DNA from 3 places in the Bradyrhizobium sp. SZCCHNS1022 genome. Region 3 is predicted to be linked to each of the others. Evidence: riboswitches for the same ligand, from Rfam matches in the RefSeq annotation. Region 3 holds a riboswitch; each other region holds the start of a gene.

Region 1 (7,482 bases), on a different contig from region 3:
GCGGGACATCATTCAACTCCGGGAAACCGCAGGATCAGGCCAGAGCCATCAACCCTAGCTCGGCACCGTATAGCGCTTTGCATGGCCGCCGACGAGGGCCGTCGAGCGTACCGAGGCGCCCGCCGCGATCAGGGCTGCCCTGATTTTTTCGAGGTTCGAGGGGGTCTCGATGGAGACCAACAGGGCCGCGCTGTCGAAGGCGGTATCCGGCACCGCTACGATGTCCGCCAGCGGCGACAGCGCTCGCGCCACCTGCGCATTCCAGCCCGACACGCGGATGCTCCAGGTCTCGACCTCCAACAGCAGGGCATCGTCGGCCACGCGGGAGATCGCAAACACCGGCAGCGCCGCCGGATGGTCGGCGCGCTCCAGGAAAGGCAGCCGGGCGATGATCTTCGGCGCGCCGGCCGGCTCGAGCGTGATCCACCACGGCGTATGCCCTGACGTCGCCGAGACCAGCGCCAGATCGCCCTTCGATTTCGCTGCCGCCTCGACGGCGGCCTGGGCGCTGAAATGCGCCACATAGGGCACGATGAAGCCGAAATGGAACCGCGCGGAATCCCGCATCGCAGCCTCGCCGACCGAGACGTCGGCGTGCGCGCAGAACGGCGCCTGCACGTAGGTGAAGCTGGAGACGATGATGCGCCAGATGCTCTCGACCGTATCGAGCGGCAGGATGCCGCGATGGCGCTGCACCAGGCGCTTCATCATGTCGGCCTCGCGCGCCGGCCGGAAGGCCGAGCCGACCTCCTGCGTCTTCTTCACCTGGATCAGGCGGTCGATGATGTCGCCGCGCTGCATCAACAACCGATGCATCTGCTCGTCGATCGCGTCGATCTCCTTGCGCAGATCGGCAAGCGAGGGCGGGGCGGGAGGCGTCTCGGGCATTTGCGGCATCTCTTGGCTGGTCCTGCGGTGCAGGCGAGCGTCGTTCTGTCCTACAGATCAGGCGCGTGCAACATCAAGTTTACCCGATCGAGCGCCCGGAAGCGCTACAGTTGCAACATGGCGGCGTGCCGTCGATTCCGGCTTGCCTTGACGTCGGCCGCCCGCCGGACTACGTTGTTGGTCATTCCGTGGTCATTTGAGCCGGCCGGCTTGCAGCCACGTTAAACAATTCGCTAAACAGGCCGGGGACAGTTCTGATCCCGGCCGAACCTAATTTCGGGCCGGGTTTTTTTATGGCCTGATATGTCACGTGGTTCGGGAGCTCCGGCGACCGCCGGGGTCTAGAGACATGACAGGCCTGACGCCCAAATCGAACTCGCCGAAGTCACGACGCGTGATCCCGCCGGAGGAGCGCTCGCACGAGGTCGATCATCCGAACTCGCCGGTTGCAAAGTTCGGCGCCGATCAGCCGCTCCGGCTCGACTGCGGGGTCGATCTCGCGCCGTTCCAGATCGCCTACCAGACCTATGGCGAGCTCAATGCCGACAGATCGAACGCCATCCTGGTCTGCCACGCCCTGACCGGCGATCAGCATGTCGCCAATCGCCATCCGATGACCGGCAAGCCGGGCTGGTGGGAGACGCTGGTCGGCCCGGGCCGTCCACTCGATACCAACCGTTACTTCATCATCTGCTCGAACGTGATCGGCGGCTGCATGGGTTCGACCGGCCCCGCCTCGCTCAATCCGGCGACGGGCAAGGCCTGGGGCCTGGATTTCCCGATCATCACCATTCCGGACATGGTGCGCGCCCAGGCGATGCTGATCGACCATCTCGGCATCGAGACGCTGTTTGCGGTGGTCGGCGGCTCCATGGGCGGCATGCAGGTGCTGCAATGGACTGTGGCCTATCCGACCCGCGTGTTCGCGGCGCTCGCGATCGCCTGCGCTACGCGTCACTCGGCGCAGAATATCGCCTTCCATGAGCTCGGCCGGCAGGCGGTGATGGCCGATCCGGATTGGGATCACGGCCGCTATGCCGACAAGGGCGTTCATCCGCATCGCGGGCTCGCGGTGGCGCGGATGGCCGCGCACATCACTTATTTGTCGGACGCGGCGCTGCATCGCAAGTTCGGTCGCCGCATGCAGGACCGCGACCTGCCGACCTTTTCCTTCGATGCCGATTTCCAGGTCGAGAGCTATCTGCGCTACCAGGGCTCGTCCTTCGTGGAGCGCTTCGATGCCAACGCCTATCTCTATCTGACCCGCGCGATGGACTACTTCGATATCGCCGCCGATCATGATGGCGTGCTGGCCGAAGCTTTCCGCGGCATTCAGACCCGTTTCTGCGTCGTGTCCTTCACCAGCGACTGGCTGTTTCCGACGCCGGAGTCGCGGGCGCTGGTGCATGCGCTCAACGCGTCGAGCGCACGGGTCTCTTTCGCGGAGATCGAAACCGACAAAGGTCATGATGCCTTCCTGCTCGATGTCCCCGAGTTCTTCGACATCGCCCGTGCCTTCCTCGAGTCCGCCGGCAAGGCACGCGGGCTGACCACACCCGGAGTCTGACCATGGCGCTGCAAGAGGTGCTGCCGCTGAACGGCGTTACGGAGCGCGAAGGGCTCGCCTATCGCCCCGACCATCTGCTGATTGCCAAGATGGTCGAGCGCGGCTCCAAGGTGCTCGACATCGGTTGTGGCGACGGCGATCTCCTGCAGTTGCTTGAGAGCCGCGGCATCGACGGTCGCGGCATCGAGCTGTCGCGCGAAGGCGTCAACCACTGCGTGGCGAAGGGGCTTGCGGTGGTGCAGGGCGACGCCGACACCGACCTCGTCGATTATCCCGACGACGCGTTCGACTACGTGATCCTGTCGCAGACCCTGCAGGCGACGCGGCAGCCGAGGACGGTGCTCGAAAATCTCCTGCGCATCGGCCGCCGCGCGATCGTGGCCTTTCCGAATTTCGGCTTCTGGCGGCTGCGCCTGCAGCTTCTGATCGGCGGTCACATGCCGCGTACCGAGAATCTGCCGTTCACCTGGTACGACACGCCGAACATCCATTTCTGCACCATCAAGGACTTCGTGCAGCTCTGCGACGAGATCAACGTCAAGATGGAGCGCGCGGTGGCGCTCGATTCCGACGGCCAGCCGCTGCGGGTCAATATGCCCTGGTGGTTCTGGAACATGTTCGGCGAGCAGGGGATCTTCCTGCTGAGCCGGGCGGGGAAGGGAAGGTAGCCTCCGGCTGCCATTCCGGGGCGAGGCCGTAGGCCCCGAACCCGGAATCTCGAAGTTGTCTGGCGCGCACACCCATTTCGAGATTCCGGGTTCGCGCATTGCATGCGCGCCCCGGAATGACCGGCCTGTTGGCACGATCTGGCTCTTCACATCTCAAACAGCGCGAGGCGTGCGCTCGCATTCTCGCAGCGCGTTACGCCCGAGCTTTGCGAAGCATTCGCCCTCGAAAAGCAAGAGGGCGCAGGAAAGGCCGGGTGTTAGCTCACACCCATGGCCCGCCTGCATCAAAAAAAGCAGGCGGCAGTCACCACAGGTACGAGCCGCACATCCGGCCTTCCCTGCGCGACGGTGTTAACGCTTATACGCGCTCTCCTCGGGGACCGGCATTCTTGCCCCCGTCCGCGTGATGCGAAGCATCATCGCGTCGCGCAACGCTTGCGCGTTGCATGGGCCTCAGCACCGGGAGGCCAGGACCACACGACTTCACGTCCGCGCCGATGTCGTTCGTCCGTGTGAGAGACACACTGCGACACGCCGCGTCCATCGCATCCCGCTTCCGACGTCCGTGACGATCGCGATACGTCCCTCTTGTGGAGGCGGGATGCGCGGAAAGGTGCTCCTAATTTGCCCGACGACACAAGCCTTGATGCCTGCGACATCCTGGCACGACGGGCAATGGCGGCATGACGACCATGCGCAAAATGCCCGCCGGGCAGCAATGTCTCGCCACGCGTCCGGGGCTGTGCGGGATGGGCGAGAGCGAGCAGTTACGGCCGTCGGCGCGCGAAAAAGGTCAGTCACGAACCACTCATGCGGCGGACGGGCAACGCCGCCCGCCATCGGGCAATGGCGGCCATCAGTTTGGTCGTCATGCGAGAGGACAACGCCAAGACCGGCTTTTTCAACCGGAGCGCAGGGAGCTCGATCAGATGCCAGGATAGCGCCGCGATCAGAATCGCAATCAGGGCAGATATGGGAAAGAGCAGCCACCATTCGCGCAGCGGCAGGAACGTCGCAACGAGCGTTTGCTGGATCGGATACGAAAACAGATAGATGCCGTAGGAATAATCTCCGCCCGTCGATGGCAGCCGCTGGGCACCGATCCAAATCATCAGGTAGGTGAGAGCAGGAATGGAGAAGAACGCGTTCTTCGGCCCCAACAGCAGCAAATAGGCAGCTGCGGCCGAGAGCAGCGCGAGTGACGCGTTCAGCTTGATGTGCTCTCGCCAATGAAAGGCGACGACGCCGGTGGCAAAGGAATAGACCAGCAGCGTTGGTCCAAGATAGCCATCGGGCACGAACGCGTCGGTAGCCTGATTCACCACGATCATCGCGACGGTTACGACCAGCCAGAGCAGCGTTGTCAGTTTCCGGCTGTAGGCCGCCCGGCTCACCATCAAGAGCGCCATGAGGGCGTAGCAGAAGAACTCCGGTTTGAGCGTCCATACATTCCCGTTGACGACGCGATCAAGCGGGAGCCCTTCGAACACGCCGGGCAATGTAAATCGAACGCGACCGATGATGTTGCCGAAATAGGAGAAGAAATCCGCATTCGTGAAGTAGTCTCGCAGCGGTCGGGTCGTCAGCAGAGGGCCGAGGATCAAGGCTGAAATCGTAACTTCGACAGCCAATGCAGGCACTATTCGCAGGCTTCGGAAGAGCAGGAAGGTGCCCGTGTCGCGCAATCGGAATGCGCTGCCGGCAACGAGAAATCCGCTCAAGGCAAAGAAGAGCGGCAGCAGCGAAAGCATGACGGCGATGTAGGGCGCGTTCAGCAGCACGCGAGAGCCGGCCATGCCGTAGGACAGCATAAACGAATGCACGAGCACGACCAGAAGCGACAGGCAAAGCCGAAGCGTATCGAACCCCGGAAATGCGCCGCCGTTGAGATCGAGAACCTCCTGCACCGATGGTCCTCGAAAGAGCCGCGCTGGCGAAGGTGGCCGTGGCGTGCTTCGAGGCAAGTCGCCGGCTGCCACGTCGACCATTCCGCATCCCCATTCCTTCCGAGATGCCGTGTTCTGCCTAGCCGCTTTGGCGATCGCTGCAACGCGTTCGCCTGGTCGCCCGATACCCAGCCCTTCGGAGTCTGGGCCTAGCGGTAGCAGGCCCAGATTAATTCAATCTGAAAAGCGTCCGCGAAAGCGCCAGCTCTCGCGGCGTTCCATCGTCGTAAGCCCATTTCAGCTGTTGGTAGCGGCTACTTCGATCAGACTCGTGTATCCCTCCTGTGTTACACAATGCGCTATGTCAGCTCGCAAGTTCCTGACGGCAGGGTATCGGGTGGGCCGCCCTGGCGCCTAATCATGCCCGGTCGAAGCTCTCAATTGAGGGGGCGCCCTCCCTGGCTGAGCTGCGGTTGAGCCTCACGACTGCGCCGGACCCGCAGTCCCCGATGTGACGATGTTTGGCTCACTAAGTCGTCCCGGCGAACCGCGCCGCCGCCCCCCGCAGGCGGTCAGATGCGTACGCCGGAACGAGTGCCCGGCGTCTTACCAACCCGCAATCGACCTTGGATCGCGCTGATTCCAGCGGCCGGCCTCGACGATGGTGATGAAGCGCTCCACCGTCGCGTTGAACAACGCGGGCTCCTCCAGATTCAGGACGTGCCCCGACTTCGGGAAGAATGTCAGTCCCGACGCTCCCAGGTGCTTCTTCAGGAACAGGCTTGGTTCGATGCAGGCGTCGTCCTCGTCGCCGCAGATGATCAGCCCCGGTGTGGCCACTTGTCTGATCGCCTCCGCCATCGTGTAGATCGAAGGACGCCCGCCCTGGAAGCTGCGCATCGTGTTGGCGGAGCCCTTGGCATCATGCCGCGCCAGCGCCGCATAGAAGTCGGCGTGGCCGCGCGGGTCCTTCACCAGGAAGGGAATCCGGCCCGGCGCCTCGCGCGTGATCTTGGCGACCTCCACTGAGCCGAGCGTGTCGAACTGCTCGGCTGTGGCCCGGCATTGCGCGCGAAAGCTCTCCAACTGTTCGAGGCTCGAGCCGGAGCCGACACCGGCGAGCGTCATCGAATGCAGTCGCTGCGGCGCATGCAGCGCGACCTGCAGGGAGGAATAGGCACCCATCGACAGCCCGACGAAATGCGCTTGCGCGATGCCGAGATGATCGAACACGGCTAAGGCATCGGTATAAAAATGTTCATAGGTGTAAGCGGCGGGCGAGGGTGGGATGTCCGACGGCGTATAGCCGCGCGCGGAAAAGACGATGCAGCGATGCGCGCGCGAGAAGTAGCGCATTTGCGGCTCCCAATTGGTGTAGTCGGCCGCGAATTCATGCAGGAACAGGATTGGCGTACCGCTCCCGGCCTCTTCGAAATAGAGACGTACGCCATCCTTGGTCGCCGCGTGGGGCATTGCCGAGCTCCTTCTTGTTTCAGCTTTCAGCGCATCGACCATCGCAGTTCATGCTGAGGGCAGCAATCTGAGGGCAGCAATGCGGATGGGTTCCCCGGTATTCACAAACGGGCTCGCCCGGAATTTCCCTCTGGTTGCCATTGCAGTGCAGCATGTCGTCATGTTTTCGTCACATCCGGCCGTTTAACGAGCCGCTGCTGCTGACTGTGCACACGGGGGCCAGTCAGGGAACAGGGGGTGTCAAGTCAGACTGCCAGGGGGACTAAGAGAAGGATTGAGTATGGTTGTGTCTATCGTTCGCCGGTCGCTTCACGTTGTTGCGCTGGCGGTGTGTTCCGCGGCCTTTGCCGCTTCCGCGACGCCGGCTTCGGCCCGTTCCCATCATGGCTCCGGGCATCATGCCCACCGCAGTCATGGCGGTCATCACTACGCCAAGCATCATATCCGTCACGGCAGATCGTATGCTCGCCTGTCGCGCCGCGTGGCTCGGCTGGAGGTGCGCGGTGTGGATGATGTGCAGGCGAACCAAATGATGTCTGGCACTGCATCCGGCGGCATGGGGTCGTCGGGTGGCTTCGGTGACAGCAGTGTGGTCGCCGAGGCGCGCCGCTATCTCGGCGGCAACCCGACCAGCCGTGCGAGCCTGTGGTGCGCGCGCTTCATGAACATGGTGCTGGAGCGCACCGGACATCATGGTACCGGGTCGGACCTCGCCCGCTCCTTCGCCAGCTACGGCCAGCGCGTGTCAGGGCCGCAGGTCGGCGCCATCGCGGTGATGAGCCGCCACGGCGGCGGTCATGTCGGCGTGGTCTCCGGCATCGACGCGCAGGGTAATCCGATCCTGATCTCCGGCAACAACCGGAACCGGGTGCGCGAGGCGCCGGTGTCGCGCGGCCGGGTCTATGCCTATGTGATGCCGAACTGATAAGTGCTTCGGGCTCTCGCTCGTGTCATTCCGGGGCGCCGCATAGCGGCGAGCCCGGAATCAATTTCACCTCAT
Region 2 (7,482 bases), on a different contig from region 3:
CACCGCATCCCGCCGCAACGTCCGTGACGATCGCGAAACGCCCCTCGTATCGAGACGGGACGGCGACAGTCAATCACGATTTCTGATAAAACGAAAGAGGAATATTTCTCCGAAGCGGGCTGGATAGCGGGATGCGCTTGAAGCGGCTCGCGAAATGAGTTTTTCGGCGCGGGCTGTACGGACAGCGCAAGCAGGCCGGAGACCAGCAGGCGGCGCAGATGGACTGTATTGCGCCGTCCACCGAGTTGTCCGACAACGCACCTCTCATCAGAGTCCGGGAATGCCCGTTAAGGGCGATTATCGGACTCCAAGGGCGGGATCGGTTCAAGTATGCTCCGCGCCACCGACGGAGTCGTAATGTCCAGATTAGTTGACTATGCCACCGCGATCGTGAGCTATTGGCAGTTTTGGATCGCGGTGGCATTTTGGATCGAGCGAGCGTTAGAGCGTTACCTGCCGACCTCAACGACAAAGAAGTTCAATGAGTTATTGCCGGCAGCTCGCCGCCGCCCGCTGTTTCTATGGATTGCTGCCTTCGCATTTTGCTACGCAAATTTTAGGGCGTGGGATATCGAGCGATCTGCCAAGGAAACTGCAATAGCTGGCAGCCGGCCTGCAAGATTGAACCCGTCTAAACTATACCAAGACGGGTTCGAGATCGCCGACGTTGACGAGCCTAAAATCGACGCCGGAAATCAGACACTGACCTTCCCAAGGCTATCCACGATCAGGCTCGATCCCAACAGAGAGATCGAATACTCGAACTGGAAGATTCTGTGCACGCTCGACGAGAAAAAGTGGACCGGTACATCGGGGACGCCACAAGGCCCGGTGAGACAATACGCCGGCATAATCTGCAAAATTCAGGGGCACCGGTAGTCAAAGAAAATCCTCACCGACATGCCCATCGAAATCGTGCTCGCGCCGATCGTAGATCTGGCTTGAAATCGGGGATCTTCATCCGCTCTCCTTTACCAAGCGCAATCCGAGGTCCCGCGTGTCGACGAGGTCGATGGACTTCATTTTCGTCACCTATATATTGGCATCGAAACTGAAGCGAGCCAGCAACGGGGTGCCACGATGGAGTTTCCGCAACTGCTCGCGGCGCTGGGCGTTGGAGCATTCCTTGGCGCCATTGTGACCCAGCTGATGATCAGCATCCGTGAGCGCCGCGCTCAAAGGGTTGCATTCCTGAAGCTGCAGCTCGAGCAATTCTACGGACCGCTGCTGGCTTCGCACAAAGAGATCCATGCCCGAAGCGAGCTGAGAGTCAGCCTCCAACGAGCGCTCGGCGCCCCGCCTACCTATCTCGACGCCCGCGCGCTCGCCGAAATTCACGACATAAGCGTCGATGACGAAAATCAAACGATGCGGCACGTGCTGATGCCGCGCTATCAGCAAATGGCTGATCTGTTCCGCGACAAGATGTGGCTGGCCGAACCGGAAACACGAGAGTTTTATAGCTCATTCATCGAGTTCGTAGACATCTGGGAGAAGGTGTTGAGCCGAAAGCTGCCCGCTTGGGCGGCGGTGAATGCCGGCCACGGCGAGGCTAAAATGGCGCCCTTCTACGAGCATCTAGAAAACGTGCACGACCGGCTGCGTCGGGAAATCGGCTAGCCTGCGGACCGTCGGCCTGGCGTCCGTTAAGGGCTGAAAGCGGAAGTTTGCGGAGCGCTAGCGGCGCCGCGAGGCTCTGGAGCCCGGCAGGATTTCAGCTCGGGCGGGATCATGATCCGCCGTTTTGAAACGTCAAGATGGCGGGTTACGCCTCCGGCTCCAACCCGACCTACGCCTCGTTATTCCTTGTCGGCGCATCGCCCTCGACAATCATTTCGTCAGCCATTTCTCGAAGTACAAATTGATCGGGTTGGAAACGTATGGGCCATACGCCGGGCACGGAACGAAACCCTTCGCCCGATAGAGCCTCTGCGCATCGGGAAGAAATTCCGTGGTTTCCAGCCGCAGAACCGACAGCTTGGCGGTCAAGGCCGCTTCCACAACGCGCGTCAGGAGGCTGCTGCCTATTCCAGTTGTCCGAACCTCGGGGACGACATACATGCGCTTCACCTCCCCGGTACCATCCGCGAACATCTGCAGCCCTGCACAGCCGACGGCTTGTCCGGCAATCCGCGCGATAAACATTTGCGTGTCGCCGTGCGCCAGCCGATCGATTGGAGAGCCGTGATTCCTGTCCACCCCGCAGACCTTGTTCAAGAAATCGTCCAGCGCGGTGACGAGGTTGATCAGGTCCGGGGACCTTGCATCGGCCAGCTCAATTTCGACTCTATCGACAGTCATTCTCGTCCCCTTCTTCGAAGAGAGGAGCGCATGACGCCGTGGTGGCTTGTCCCGTTTAGTTGCCGGACCGGCCACATCTTCTTCCGAAGGAAGAAAGCCACCTTGCTCGGGGAGCAGGTTGGCGCTGGGCGTCGGCCCAACTCTTGATGTTGGAGTTGACGATAGCGGGCACTATCGAGCTTGGCAAGCGCGCCCCCAGTTTGAGGAATAACGCGTGGCCGCTCCTGGCCCGAAACGTAAGTCCCGGAACGGAGGGGTTATTTCCGTAGCTGGGGGTACACCGGCTGCGCCATCCGTCTGCCGGCCACGGCGGCCTTTGGCTTGAAGCGAAAGTGTGTCGCGCATGAGTGCTCGACAAGAAATAGCAGTGCATCATATTCTTGCTAAGATGCCAGTCAGGAATCCTTGGTTATTTGGTGAATCGTGAAACTACTCCGGAGGCACGCCAAAACGTCTGTTGTCGCCGCCTGGGTCCTGCTTGTGGTGGCGATCCCGGTCTGCTTTGTTGTCGGCGCGGCGGCGGGCTTCGACAAGTTCTACTTCCCTGCGCATCCGCATGCGACGCTGGATGCGTATGATCTCAACGCATCCAAACTAATCATGGCCGCTGCCGGCCTTGCCGCGGTGCTGTCCTCGGTCGCGTTCGCCTTGGGGTTTCGCGCCACCGCGTCCTTGCTGGTCATTCTGATCTGGACCGCGACCATTGCCGGCAACCAGATTGCCCGTGCCCGCGTCGAACCGGGACCTGATTATTACGAGCGGCATATCGGCCCGGAGGTGTTCCTGGTACCCTGGAAATATGCGGATGCCGGCCCCGGCCGTCCTCCTCGCGACCCTCCCGGCGAGATCGGCTTCACCGTCGATCTCTGCCTGTCCAATCTCGGCGGGCACACCGACATCGATTGTAGCTGGATTCAACAGGTCCGGATTCTTCCAGGTGATAAGGACGTTGCCGATCCGACCCTGGGTTCATGGCGCAAATACCGGTCGGAGATGACTCCCGGTCCCGATCACGACGGGTATCGATCGTTTGATCTGAGCTATCAGCTGCAGCCCGGCGCGCCTACGCGGATCCAGCATTATTTCGTGCGCCTGAATGCGATGGGAGAGCCGACACGGCTCGTGGCATGCCGACTGGACAACGGAAGGTTCTGCACCCACCGCACGCTGGTCGGCGATTATTGGTTTGGCTACGAAGCAGATTTAGCTCAGGGCGACGAGACGTCGGACGCCAAGCTCGCTGCCTTAGTCGAATCCTGGCGACGCAAGTGAGTCGTTCATGGTGGTCAGACAGACGTCAGCTTCTGGCACACTACGGCCCAGCGCGCGGCCGATCGTACTTGAGGTCAGACGGGGCGGTTGATGCGCACCGCCGCAGTCTCGAATTCTCTATTGTCCAGCACAATGTTGGCATTTTGGATGGGTTGACTTAGCCGCTCATAAATCTCGAATGCCGGCGCGTACCGATCCCGGTACAGAGCCTCCGCCGCTTCACGGCCACCGAGTTGGTTGGCGTCGCGCAACGTCCCCCTTTCGCCAGCTGTTTTTACATCGACGTCAACAAATATGACGACTTCCCAAGCATCTCGCAGCTCTGATCGCTGCAAGAATGTCCCATCGACGATCAAGATGTCGCGTTGATTCGCCCTGTGGGTGGGCGCAACGATAGGCTCGTCCTTATCGAGGTCGAAGGAAGCGGTGCTATAGATTAGGCTTCCTCCGGGACCCAGCGGCTCGAGGAGTAACCGCCGGACGGCATCGAGGTCCCGGGCGTCAAAATAATAACCTTCGGCCGAATGGCGACCACGCGCGTAACGTTCGCGCTTCGGTCGATGAAAGCCATCGATAGAGGTGCGAATGGTCGCTCGGCCGATACGGTCGAGTTCATGAGCCATTTCATTGGCGACAGTTGTCTTACCCGATGCAGTTCGGCCGTCGATGGCTACCCGTACCGGATGTGGCCTGTCGACCGCAGCGGCAAACTCCGCGATGGTGATCAAGGCTGCGCGTCTCATGTGTCCCCCCCCCTCCAAGATTGCGGGAAGAATTCAGAATGTCTTTTGGGACCACAATTCACAAATAGTGTCCGGCTCTGCGACCGGGGCAGAAGGCCGGCCCGCACGCAGCGCCAATGGCAGCAATTGGCCCGAAACGTAAGTCCCGGAACCGCGGGTGTTATTCCGAAGTTGGGGTACACCGGCTGCGCCATCCGTCTGCCGGCCACGGCGGCCCTTGACCCAAAGGCGCTTCCATGCGGCCAATCGCTATGTTAACAACACACGATGACGCGCGTAATGGTGATCGGCAACGCCGGTGGCGGCAAATCCACGATGTGCAAGGCATTGTGTCGTGCGCACTCGTTGCCTTACTTCGCCATCGATAATATTTTGTGGCGTCCGAACTGGGTGCGGGTTCCTGACGAAGAACTACGCGAGAGCCACGATGCCCTGCTGTCGCAGGAGCGCTGGTTGCTTGATGGATACGGGCCTTGGTTCTCTGTCCTCGACCGGATTGCCGCATGCGATACTGTTGTTTTGGTTGACCATCCGTTTTGGATTCATCTCTGGTGGGCGACCAAGCGCCAGGTGAAGTCGGTGTTCTTTGGGCGACCTGATGGCCCTCCGGGTTGTCCGATGCTGCCGGTCACGTTCCGCCTCTACAAGATGATGTGGGGGCTTCACCGTGAGATGAGGCCCCGGCTCATAGAGGCGATCTACGCAAAATCTGATCGGCTGCGGATCATCCACATCAGATCACCAAAAGAGCTGGTAGCATTCGCAGCCAATCCGACGTAACCGCCGTGTCCCGCGAAGCGGCGATCTCGTTTGCTCGCGTTGGACTTTCGCGATCGGCCCGAAACGCAAGTCCCGGAGCGGAGGGGTTATTTCCGAAGCTGGGGGGACACCGGCTGCGCCGTCAGTCGACCGGCCACAGCCGCCCTTGACCCGAAGCAAACGCTGAGGCCGTCTCAGCATCAATGAGCGAAAATCACGACTTGCCGGACAAGGTCGAGGAAGTCCGCCGTATGAATCCCCTTCTGGTATTGATCTAATTCAACCACCTGAACGACCACCAGGCGCTTCTCCGGCAATATGGCGATCTGTTGCCCTCCATAGCCCGAGGCAAGGATTGCATCTCTCCCCCATGCACCTGCATTCAGAACCCACCATAGATAGCCATATTTGCGATCTCTTCTATCTGTTTCCGAGTACGCTTTCGTCGAGTCAATAACCCACTGGGACGGAATGACAGGCGCTCCGTTCCATTCACCCTTTTTGAGGAATAGCAAGCCAAAGCGCGCAAGATCGCGCGCGCTCATGCTGAACACGTAGGCGGGGTAAAGAGAGGAACGATCCCCCACGAACATCCCATCATGGGCAGTGAAATCCTGCATCCCGATCGGGTGGGCGATGGCCTTTTCAAAGCTCTCAAAGGCGTTTGAGCCCGTCGCCTTCGCGTAGATTGCGCCAAGCGCATTGAAATCCCAGTTGTTGTAGTACCAGAACGTACCTGGCGGATGAGCGCCACGCGGAGGGCGTGTCGACTTCTGCTCCCCGGTCTCGTAAGCTGCTGGATGATAGACTCCGGAACGAGCCATGAGCAGCTCACGAACGGTCGCCTGCTTTTCCTCTCGCGTCAGCGATGGTGCACTATCGTCCACGCCCAGTTGCTCAAGCGTGTTCTCAATATTTATCTGGTTCCGTGAGACGGCGATTCCGAAAAGAGCACTTAGCAGGCTCTTGCGGACGGAGCGGACATTCACTTTCCGCGTGATGTCGCCCGACGTCGCAACAACGAGGTCGCCTTGCACAACCATGATCGATGTCGGCCTGTATTTCCGAGCGTAGTTTCGGACCGCGTTGTGAATGGGCGCCGCGTCGCCGGACTCGACGATTTTCCAGTCGATTCCTGGCTCGGCACTTGCCGGCTCCGAGCAGAGCAGCATGACTGCGAACAATGCCGAGCATCGCATGAGATTACCTGGAGATCTGGACGATTGGCGAAAGGACCGACGCGATAGGAAATTGTTTAAGGTGTGACATACAGAATTATGTCGACGGCAGAATCAAGGTAGTCTGACCGGCACCATTACGATAATTGCGAGCTTCAGTTGTGCTCGCCCCACGTTCTTCGGCCTTTGACCCCAAGCGACTGTTCCGGTAGGACACTCTGACGGCCCACCGCTGCGCGAAAGGCAGACTTTGGCGGAGCCATCGAACCTGTGCAGTTAAACCGCGCTAATCGACCCAGGGAGATAGAATGCGGAGGTTTCTCGCGTTTTCCGTTATGTCTTTTTTCTTAGTTGCGCCGTCGGTCGCGTGGTCAGCCTGCACCCCGAAAACATTGGCAGGACAGTATATCTTTCTAGGAAGGGGGTTCATTGAGCCTCTTGCGCCAACCGCTCAGCGCGTACACTCGGGAGTATATGTATTTGATGGCGTCGCGGATGTGCTTGGAAAGGAGACGTCCAGCCGTCGCGGTATCGTTACCCGAGAACAGAAACTCACAGGCACTTACACTCTGAACCCGGACTGTACGGGATCGATGACTATGATCTCACTGGTCGATCCGAAGCTCCGGACGCACTACGATATTTTTGTGACGGACGACGGCAGAAAAGCGAACATGATCCGCACCGATCCGGGATCAATGGCCGTGCGCACTATTGAGCGCTAACGTCGGCTTCTGGCCCGAAACGTAAGTCCCGGAGCGGAGGGGTTATTTCCGAAGCTGGGGGTATACCGGCTGCGCTATCAGCCGACCGGCCACAGCCGCCCTTGAGCCGTAAGCCCACGTCCGTAAGGCGTTAGCCTCTCGCGGTGGGCGCGGCACGCCGCTTGTGCTTAAGATCATCACGCTCACATTCTAGCCTTCCACCACGCACGGCACGCTGAGAAACCCGCGAAACCGCACGCGGCCGCCGCGGACCGGCTCGCCGGTCAGCGTGTAGTTCGGAAACCGCTTCAGGAAGCGCGAGATTGCGATGGCGCCTTCCAGCCGCGCCAGCGCCATGCCGGCGCATTGGTGCGCGCCGGTGCCGAAAGCGAGGTGCTTGTTCGAGATGCGGGTCACATCGAAGCGTTCCGGGTCTTCGAATTGCGCGGGATCGCGGTTGGCCGCGCCGATGCACAGCGTGACGAAGGTGCCGGGCTCCAGCGTGATGCCGCCGAGCTCGACCCG
Region 3 (7,482 bases):
TGCCGGGCATCGAGGTCAAGCTCGGCCAAAATGACGAGCTCCTGGTCCGCGGCCCCAGCGTGATGCTCGGCTATTGGCGCAAGCCGGAGGAAACCACCCGGGTCAAAGAGGCCGACGGCTGGCTGCATACCGGCGATCAGGCCCGCATCGAGAGCGGGCGCATCACCATCACTGGCCGGATCAAGGACATCCTGGTCACCTCGACCGGAGAGAAGATCGCCCCTGCAGATCTCGAAACCGCGATTCTGACCGACCCACTGTTCGATCAGGCGCTCGTCATCGGGGAAAATCGCCCATTCCTGGCCGCTCTCGTCGTGCTTAACCCAAAGGGCTGGGCCGAGCAGCAGAAGAAGCTCGCCGTGCATGGCCTGCGAGGCCCGGAGGTCGAGGCGGCGTCGCTGCTTCGGCACATCGCCCGCACCGTGAAAAGCTATCCGGCCTATGCGACGCCGAAAGCGGTGTGGTGGACGCTCGAGCCCTGGACCATCCATGCCGGACTGATCACCCCGACGCTCAAGAACAAGCGCCCGGCGCTGGAGCGCCACTTCGCCAAGGAGATCGACGCCATGTACGCCAAACGGCCGGGAGCGGACAAGCCACTGTCCGGGCCCAAAGGCTAGGCCGGTCAGGGCCATCCGGGGCAAATTGGAGCGGGCGAAGGGAATCGAACCCTCGTATGCAGCTTGGGAAGCTGCCGTTCTACCATTGAACTACGCCCGCGCAGGCCCATGATTAGCCGAGACCGCGCTCTCCGCCAAGCGGCTTGTTGGCGGCGCGAACTTCTGCCCTTTCGAACACCCGGCGGCGGGACAGACGCCCCGCCGATCGCCTGATCTTGATCCGCCACATTACGAGGCGCTGGAACCAAAGTGGGACGCGGCGCTTGTGTAGCGTGAGGCCGTAAGCGGCTCTGTGTCATTGCCGCGATCGGCCGGGCACGGAGCCATATCCATGATCAGCCCCCTCATCGCCCGCAAGACCCGGGCCACGCTGTGGAGCCCATCGGCGCTCGACCTCTACACTTTGCTCTGCGGCATCTTCCTGGCGGCCTCCCCGTGGCTGTTCGGCTTCACCCGGGCGTCCGGGCGGCTGGATGCCGAAATCGGTGGCTACGCCCTGATCGCGCTATCCGCCGCCGGCGTCCTCGCCTTCGCAGATTGGGAGGAGTGGCTGAAGCTGGCGCTCGGTCTCTGGCTCATCGCCGCGCCTTGGCTGCTCGGCTTCGTCCACAGCTCCGCGATGCATGTCAGCATCTCGATCGGCCTGATCGTGACCTTCCTGACTCTCCTTGAGCTCTGGCTGGCCCACGACCCGGACTTTGCGGAGGACGCGCGGGCGGCTCGCGCCGCTGAGGCCGGGACATCACATCCAGATTGACACCACGCCGGTGCGGTTTAGCGGTCGCCCCCGATTGAGCCGCGCCCTGTCGCGGCGCATCATGTTTACAACTCGTACAAACCCGATGCGGCCAATCGTGACGATGATATGATCCGTTCCAGGGTGGGGTGGCGTCATGGGGCGTGGGTATACGATCTTCGATACGGCGATCGGCCGCTGCGGCATTGCCTGGAGTGATGCCGGTGTCGTCGGAGTGCAATTGCCGGAGGCACGCGAGATCGAGACACGCCGGCGGCTATTCAAGCAATTTCCCGAAGCGCGCGAGCTTCGTCCGCCCGAAAATACCGAACTTGCCATCGAGGGCATCGTCCTCATGCTGCGCGGCCAGCAGGCCGAGTTCGCCGATGTCAGCCTCGACATGACCGGCATCACGCCGTTCAACCAGCGCGTCTACGATTATCTCCGCCGCATCCCGCGCGGCGAAACGCGCAAGCCGGACGAGATCGCAGCCAGCCTGCATGTCACGGGCGCGCTGTATTCGGTCGCACAGGCGCTGACGAGGAATCCATTTCCGCTGATCGTGCCTTGCCATCGCGTGCTCGCCGGAGGAGGGATCGACAGGATCTCGCCCAACTGGGGCGCGATCTCCCAGCGTCGGCTGCTGTCGCTTGAAGGCGCAGCGCCGCAGACCGGCCTCACTTTGTTCGACGCCCTGCTCAAGGTTGATCACTCGCGCGCCGCTCACTAGGTTCGGGGGATGGCAACTTCCATCCTGCTCACTGGCCGTTCGGTTACGGTTTCCGCGTTCCGCTGCACCGCGGCTCCGGGCGAGCGGCCCTATGTCGAGCAGTTCGAAAGCCATTCCGTCTCCTACGTGCGCAAAGGCAGCTTCGGTTGCCACCACCGCGGCCGGTTCTTTGAGCTGGTCGCAGGCTCGGTCCTCATCGGACATCCCGGCGACGAGTTCATGTGTACGCATGACCACGTCTGTGGCGACGAATGCCTGTCGTTCTTTCTCGCACCCGAGCTGGTGCAGGAGATCGGCGGCAGCAAGGACGTCTGGCAGGCCGGCGCCGCACCTCCGCTGCCCGAGCTGATGGTGATCGGCGAACTCGCCCAGGCCGCGGCCGCGGGGAACAGCGACCTCGGCCTCGACGAGATCGGCCACGTGTTCGCCAGCCGGTTCGTTGCAAGCATCTCCGGCAAGCCGGCGAAACCAGCGGCGGCGACCGCGCGTGACCGCCGCCGTGCGGTTGAGACCGCGCTGTGGATCGATGCCAATTCGCATCGTGCCGTCGACCTCGAAAGCGCCGCGTACCAGGCTGGGGTCAGCCCATTCCATTTCCTCAGGCTGTTTGCGGCCGCACTCGGCGTCACCCCGCATCAATACCTGTTGCGCTCTCGGCTGCGCCATGCCGCGCAGAGGCTCAGCGAGGACGAGGCGCCCGTGACCGACATCGCCTACGATGTCGGCTTTGCCGATCTCTCTAACTTCACCCGCACATTCACCCGCGCAGCCGGCGTTTCGCCATTGAAGTTCCGCCAAGCATCAAGGGGCATGCGCAAGATTTTCCAAGAACGCCTGAGCCGCCATTGACTAGGTGATCGCCATGGCGCGCGACCGTTGCGCGCAACATGGAGATCATTGATGTACGATCATGTCGGTTTGCGGGTGAACGACCTTGAGGCAAGCGTGCGGTTCTACACGTCCGTGTTGGCGCCGCTTGGCCATGTGCTGTGCTCAAAGGATGAGACTTCGGCGGGCTTCGGCCCGAAAGACGCTCCGGCGCTGTGGTTGCACCTCACCAGAGCCGAACGGCATGGCGGCGCACATGTCGCCTTCCGCGCGCCTGATCATGCAGCGGTGAGTAAATTCCACAGCGAAGGGCTCAAGGCCGGCGGAGCCGACAATGGCACGGCCGGACCGCGTCCCGATTACAGCCCGACCTATTACGCCGCCTTCCTGATCGATCTCGACGGCAACAACATCGAAGCGGTCTGCGTTTGAGCGGGAGGACGCATTATGGCATCCATTCACAAGGATATTCCGATTGACGCGCCGGCTGCTGCGGCATGGGACGCGGTGCGCGATTTCGCGGCGGTGCATATACGGCTTGCTCCAGGTTTCGTGCTCGACGCCAAACTCGACGATGATGTGCGTATCCTGACATTCGCCAATGGGAGCGTGGCACGCGAGAGGCTGGTCGACTGCGACGACGCGCGACGACGCCTCGTCTACTCCGTGGCCCACGAGCGCATCACCCAACACAGCGCCTCGGTCCAGATCGTCCTCGATGGCGAAACCCGCTGCCGGATGATCTGGATCACCGACGTGCTGCCGCATGAGATCGCCCCCTATATCGACGGGCAGATGGAGCTCGGTGCGGCAGCCATGCAGAAGGCGCTGGGAGGCAGCTCATGACCACATCGGCATTTCTCGACGCGCTCGGCGCTGACGGTCCGTCTGCCGATCGTGCCGACAAAATGGGCCTTTATGGCCGCTTCATCGGCTCATGGGATCTCGACGTCGTGCATTTCCCCGAGAATGCACCGATGCGGCGGCGCAATGGCGAGTGGCATTTCGGCTGGGTGCTCGAAGGCCGTGCCGTTCAGGATGTCTGGATCGTGCCACAGCGCGGGCAGCGGGACCGCGGCGATGGGCCGGGCCCTTACGGCACGACGCTGCGGATCTACGACACCAGGCTTGACGCCTGGCGCATCCAATGGTCCGAGCCGGTCGGCCAGATCTTTCTGCAGATGATCGGCCGTGCCGAAGGCGACGATATCGTGCAGCTCGGCACCGACGAGAACGGCCGGATGATCCGCTGGAGCTTTCGCGACATCACGGATCATTCGTTTCTCTGGCGTGGCGACAGCTCCACTGACGGGGGAACGAACTGGCGTCTCGTCACCGAGTTCAGGGCCATCCGCCGCAGCCGAACGTGAGCGCGCGCCCGACGTCGCCTACGGCCGGAAATGCTTCGACAGCTTCAGGCCCTGTGCCTGGTAGTTGGAGCCGATGCGCTGGCCATACAGCGCATCGGGCCGCGCCAGCATCCTTTCATAAACCAGGCGCCCGACGATCTGGCCATGCTCGAGGATGAACGGCACCTCGCGCGAACGCACTTCCAGCACCGCGCGGGAGCCCTGCCCGCCAGCACCGGCATAGCCGAAGCCCGGATCGAAGAAACCGGCATAGTGGACACGGAATTCGCCGACCAGCGGATCGAACGGCACCATCTCCGCGGCATAGTCCGGCGGGACCTGGACAGCTTCTTTCGAAGCGAGAATGTAGAATTCGCCGGGATCGAGAATGAGGCTGCCGTCGGGGCGCGCCTTGATCGGCTCCCAGAATTCCTCCACCGCATAACCGCCGCGGCGATCGACATCGACGACGCCCGTGTGGCGCTTGGCACGATAGCCGACAAAACCGCCCGCGTTCTCGCCGGACAGATCGACCGACAGCGCCACGCCGCCGGCCAGATCGGCATCATCGCGATCGACCAGCCGCTCGGCCTGATGCAGCGCATTCAGCTCATCGGCTGACAGCACCGCGTCACGATAGCGGAAGCGGACCTGCGACAGCCGCGAACCTTCGCGCAACAGAACCGGAAATGTCTTCGGACTGATCTCCGCATAAAGCGGTCCGTGATAGCCGGCGCCGATCATGTCGAAGCGGCGGGTGCCGTCGGCGATCACGCGCGTGAACACATCGAGACGGCCGGTAGAACTCTTCGGATTGGCCGCGGCGACGATGTCCTTGGGCAGCGCGAGGCTTTCCAACAGCGGCACGATGTAGACGCAATTGGTCTCGAGCACCGCGCCATCGGCAAGCGAGAATTCGTGCAGCTTCAGTTCGTCGATCCGTTCTGCCACGGTCGCGCCGGGCCCGGGCAGGAAGCTCGCGCGGACGCGGTAAGCGATGTCGCCCAACCTCAAATCGAGGCTGGCCGGCTGGATCTGGCTCTCGACGAAATCATATTCGGGGATGATCAGGCCGGCGTCCGCCATCTGCGCGATCAAGCGATCGGGCAGGATGCCATTGGCATCGGCGGCGAGCGAAAGCGGCAAAACCTGGTCCCTCGTGACTGGCTGGAATATCAGCCCTGCCCCTAAAACATAGGGGTTCTTACGCGTTATCCGATGGCCGGCTTGACGAAAAGGCTGGAGGCGACTAAGAGCACGACTTATCCCGTGGTGATTTGAGCCGGCCGGCTTGCAGCCACGTTAAACAAGTCGCTAAACAGGCCGGGGACCCATGTGATCCCGGCCGTGAGGAGAGCTCTCCCAGGCCGGTTTTTTGTGACCATTTTCCTGATGGTCATGATGGAGGTCATATGTCCAAATCTGCCGCCACCCCCTCGTTGACCCAATACCGCCCCGAGACCCGACTGGTGCATTCCGGCACGCTGCGGTCGGAATTCGGCGAGACTGCCGAGGCGCTGTTCCTCACCCAGGGCTTCGTTTACGCCAGCGCGGAGGAATGCGAGGCCCGGTTCAAGGGCGAGGATCCCGGCTTCATCTATTCGCGCTTCTCCAACCCGACCACGGCAATGTTCGAGCGCCGCATGGCCGAACTCGAGGGCGCCGAGACCGCCCGCTCCGCGGCCACGGGCATGGCGGCGGTGACCACCGCGATCCTGGCGCCGTTGCGCGCCGGCGACCATGTCGTCGCCTCGAAGGCGATGTTCGGCTCCTGCCGTTACGTGGTCGAGGACCTGCTGCCGCGCTACGGCATCGAATCCACCCTGGTCGACGGCCTCGATCTCGACCAGTGGCAGCGCGCGGTCAGGCCGAATACCAAGAGCTTCTTCCTGGAAAGCCCGACCAACCCGACGCTCGACGTGCTCGACATCGGTGCAATCGCCGAGATCGCGCATGCTCATGGCGCGCGGCTGATCGTCGACAACGTATTCGCCACGCCGATCTGGCAGAGCCCGCTGGCGCTCGGCGCCGACGTCGTGGTCTATTCCGCAACCAAGCACATCGACGGCCAGGGCCGCTGTCTCGGCGGCGTCATCCTGTCGTCGGAGGCCTTCATCGCCGAGCACATCCACAATTTCATGCGCCAGACCGGCCCGTCGATATCGCCGTTCAACGCCTGGGTGCTGCTGAAGGGCCTGGAGACGCTCGCGGTGCGCGTCCGCGCCCAGACCGAGACTGCGGCGAAGATCGCCGATGTCCTTGCGAGCCACCCGAAGATCTCGCGGCTGGTCTATCCCGGCCGCGACGATCATCCGCAGGCCGCCACCGTGAAGAAGCAGATGCGCGCCGGCTCCACGCTGGTGGGCTTCGAGGTCAAGGGCGGCAAGGCCGCGGCCTTCCGCGTGCTCAACGCGCTCAAGCTCGCCAAGATCTCCAACAATCTCGGCGATGCCAAGACGCTGGTCACCCATCCCGCCACCACCACCCATCAGCGGCTGACGCCGGAGGCCCGCGCCGAGCTCGGCATCAGCGAAGGCTTCATCCGCTTCTCCACCGGGCTCGAACATGTCGACGACCTGATCGCCGATCTGGATGCGGCGCTGGCGAAAGCGTGATCGCGAAGGGCGAGTAGGGAGTAGTAAGAAACCCCTATTCGCTGCTTGCCCTGTCGATCGAGATCCCGGGCCCGCGCGCGGACGTGCGCCCCGGGATGACGCCTGACGGCGTCACATCGGCCGATAGGTCAGGACGTCCGCCGGCAGGTTAACGCCGAGCTTGACCTGTCCGACCGACTTGATGATGTCGTCGCCGAGCAACTGCGCGAAACAGGCATAGCCCCAATCGTTCATATGCAGGCCGTCGGCGATGACGAAATCGTTGATCGGGATCGATTGCTGCTCGTGCCAATCGCGCATCACCTCGAAACGGGGAAAGATGCCGACGTGATGCAGCTCGGCGACATGGCTGAGCAGCTTGATCATCTTGTTGGCCCGCTCGGGACGTTCGATCACGCGCGGCGAATATTGCAGGTCGACCAGCACGATGTCGGCGCTCGCGGCCTGGATCTTCGCCACACCGTCGTCGACGAGCTTGGCCGTATCGGCGGGATCGAGATCGCGCAGCACCGCGTTGGTGCCGACCTGCCAGATCACGAGATCCGGATGCCGGTCGATAACCGAGTCCTGCAGCCGCTTCATCATCTCAGGGGCATCCTCGCCA

What was found. Region 3 has a riboswitch for S-adenosylmethionine ahead of QX071_RS00665 (O-succinylhomoserine sulfhydrylase). Riboswitches for the same ligand answer to the same signal wherever they lie in the genome.
Region 1: linked by a shared signal. The riboswitch ahead of QX071_RS31850 (homoserine O-acetyltransferase) and the one ahead of QX071_RS00665 (O-succinylhomoserine sulfhydrylase) in region 3 are both predicted to bind S-adenosylmethionine.
Region 2: linked by a shared signal. The riboswitch ahead of QX071_RS23585 (GNAT family N-acetyltransferase) and the one ahead of QX071_RS00665 (O-succinylhomoserine sulfhydrylase) in region 3 are both predicted to bind S-adenosylmethionine.

The regions. Positions count from the first base shown of each region.
Region 1 covers NZ_JAUETT010000007.1:336,501-343,982, forward strand. The annotation lists gene hisC (histidinol-phosphate transaminase) at 1-9, opposite strand, end outside; gene QX071_RS31845 (chorismate mutase) at 55-888, opposite strand; SAM riboswitch at 1,067-1,146, shown strand; gene QX071_RS31850 (homoserine O-acetyltransferase) at 1,238-2,455, shown strand; gene metW (methionine biosynthesis protein MetW) at 2,458-3,123, shown strand; partial or broken gene QX071_RS31860 (acyltransferase family protein) at 4,071-5,111, opposite strand; gene QX071_RS31865 (alpha/beta hydrolase) at 5,616-6,482, opposite strand; gene QX071_RS31870 (TIGR02594 family protein) at 6,763-7,407, shown strand.
Region 2 covers NZ_JAUETT010000004.1:147,654-155,135, forward strand. The annotation lists gene QX071_RS23575 (hypothetical protein) at 358-879, shown strand; gene QX071_RS23580 (hypothetical protein) at 1,081-1,620, shown strand; gene QX071_RS23585 (GNAT family N-acetyltransferase) at 1,831-2,301, opposite strand; SAM-I-IV-variant riboswitch at 2,347-2,456, opposite strand; gene QX071_RS23590 (hypothetical protein) at 2,785-3,573, shown strand; gene QX071_RS23595 (uridylate kinase) at 3,648-4,301, opposite strand; gene QX071_RS23600 (flagellar protein FlaR) at 4,596-5,096, shown strand; gene QX071_RS23605 (serine hydrolase) at 5,276-6,259, opposite strand; gene QX071_RS23610 (hypothetical protein) at 6,853-6,978, shown strand; gene QX071_RS23615 (cytochrome P450) at 7,168-7,482, opposite strand, start outside.
Region 3 covers NZ_JAUETT010000001.1:140,033-147,514, forward strand. The annotation lists gene QX071_RS00620 (AMP-dependent synthetase/ligase) at 1-620, shown strand, start outside; tRNA gene QX071_RS00625 (tRNA-Gly) at 647-720, opposite strand; gene QX071_RS00630 (SPW repeat protein) at 952-1,377, shown strand; gene QX071_RS00635 (methylated-DNA--[protein]-cysteine S-methyltransferase) at 1,514-2,086, shown strand; gene QX071_RS00640 (helix-turn-helix transcriptional regulator) at 2,096-2,935, shown strand; gene QX071_RS00645 (VOC family protein) at 2,987-3,346, shown strand; gene QX071_RS00650 (SRPBCC family protein) at 3,362-3,760, shown strand; gene QX071_RS00655 (hypothetical protein) at 3,757-4,284, shown strand; gene QX071_RS00660 (2'-deoxycytidine 5'-triphosphate deaminase) at 4,303-5,409, opposite strand; SAM riboswitch at 5,523-5,602, shown strand; gene QX071_RS00665 (O-succinylhomoserine sulfhydrylase) at 5,676-6,878, shown strand; gene QX071_RS00670 (GDSL-type esterase/lipase family protein) at 6,990-7,482, opposite strand, start outside.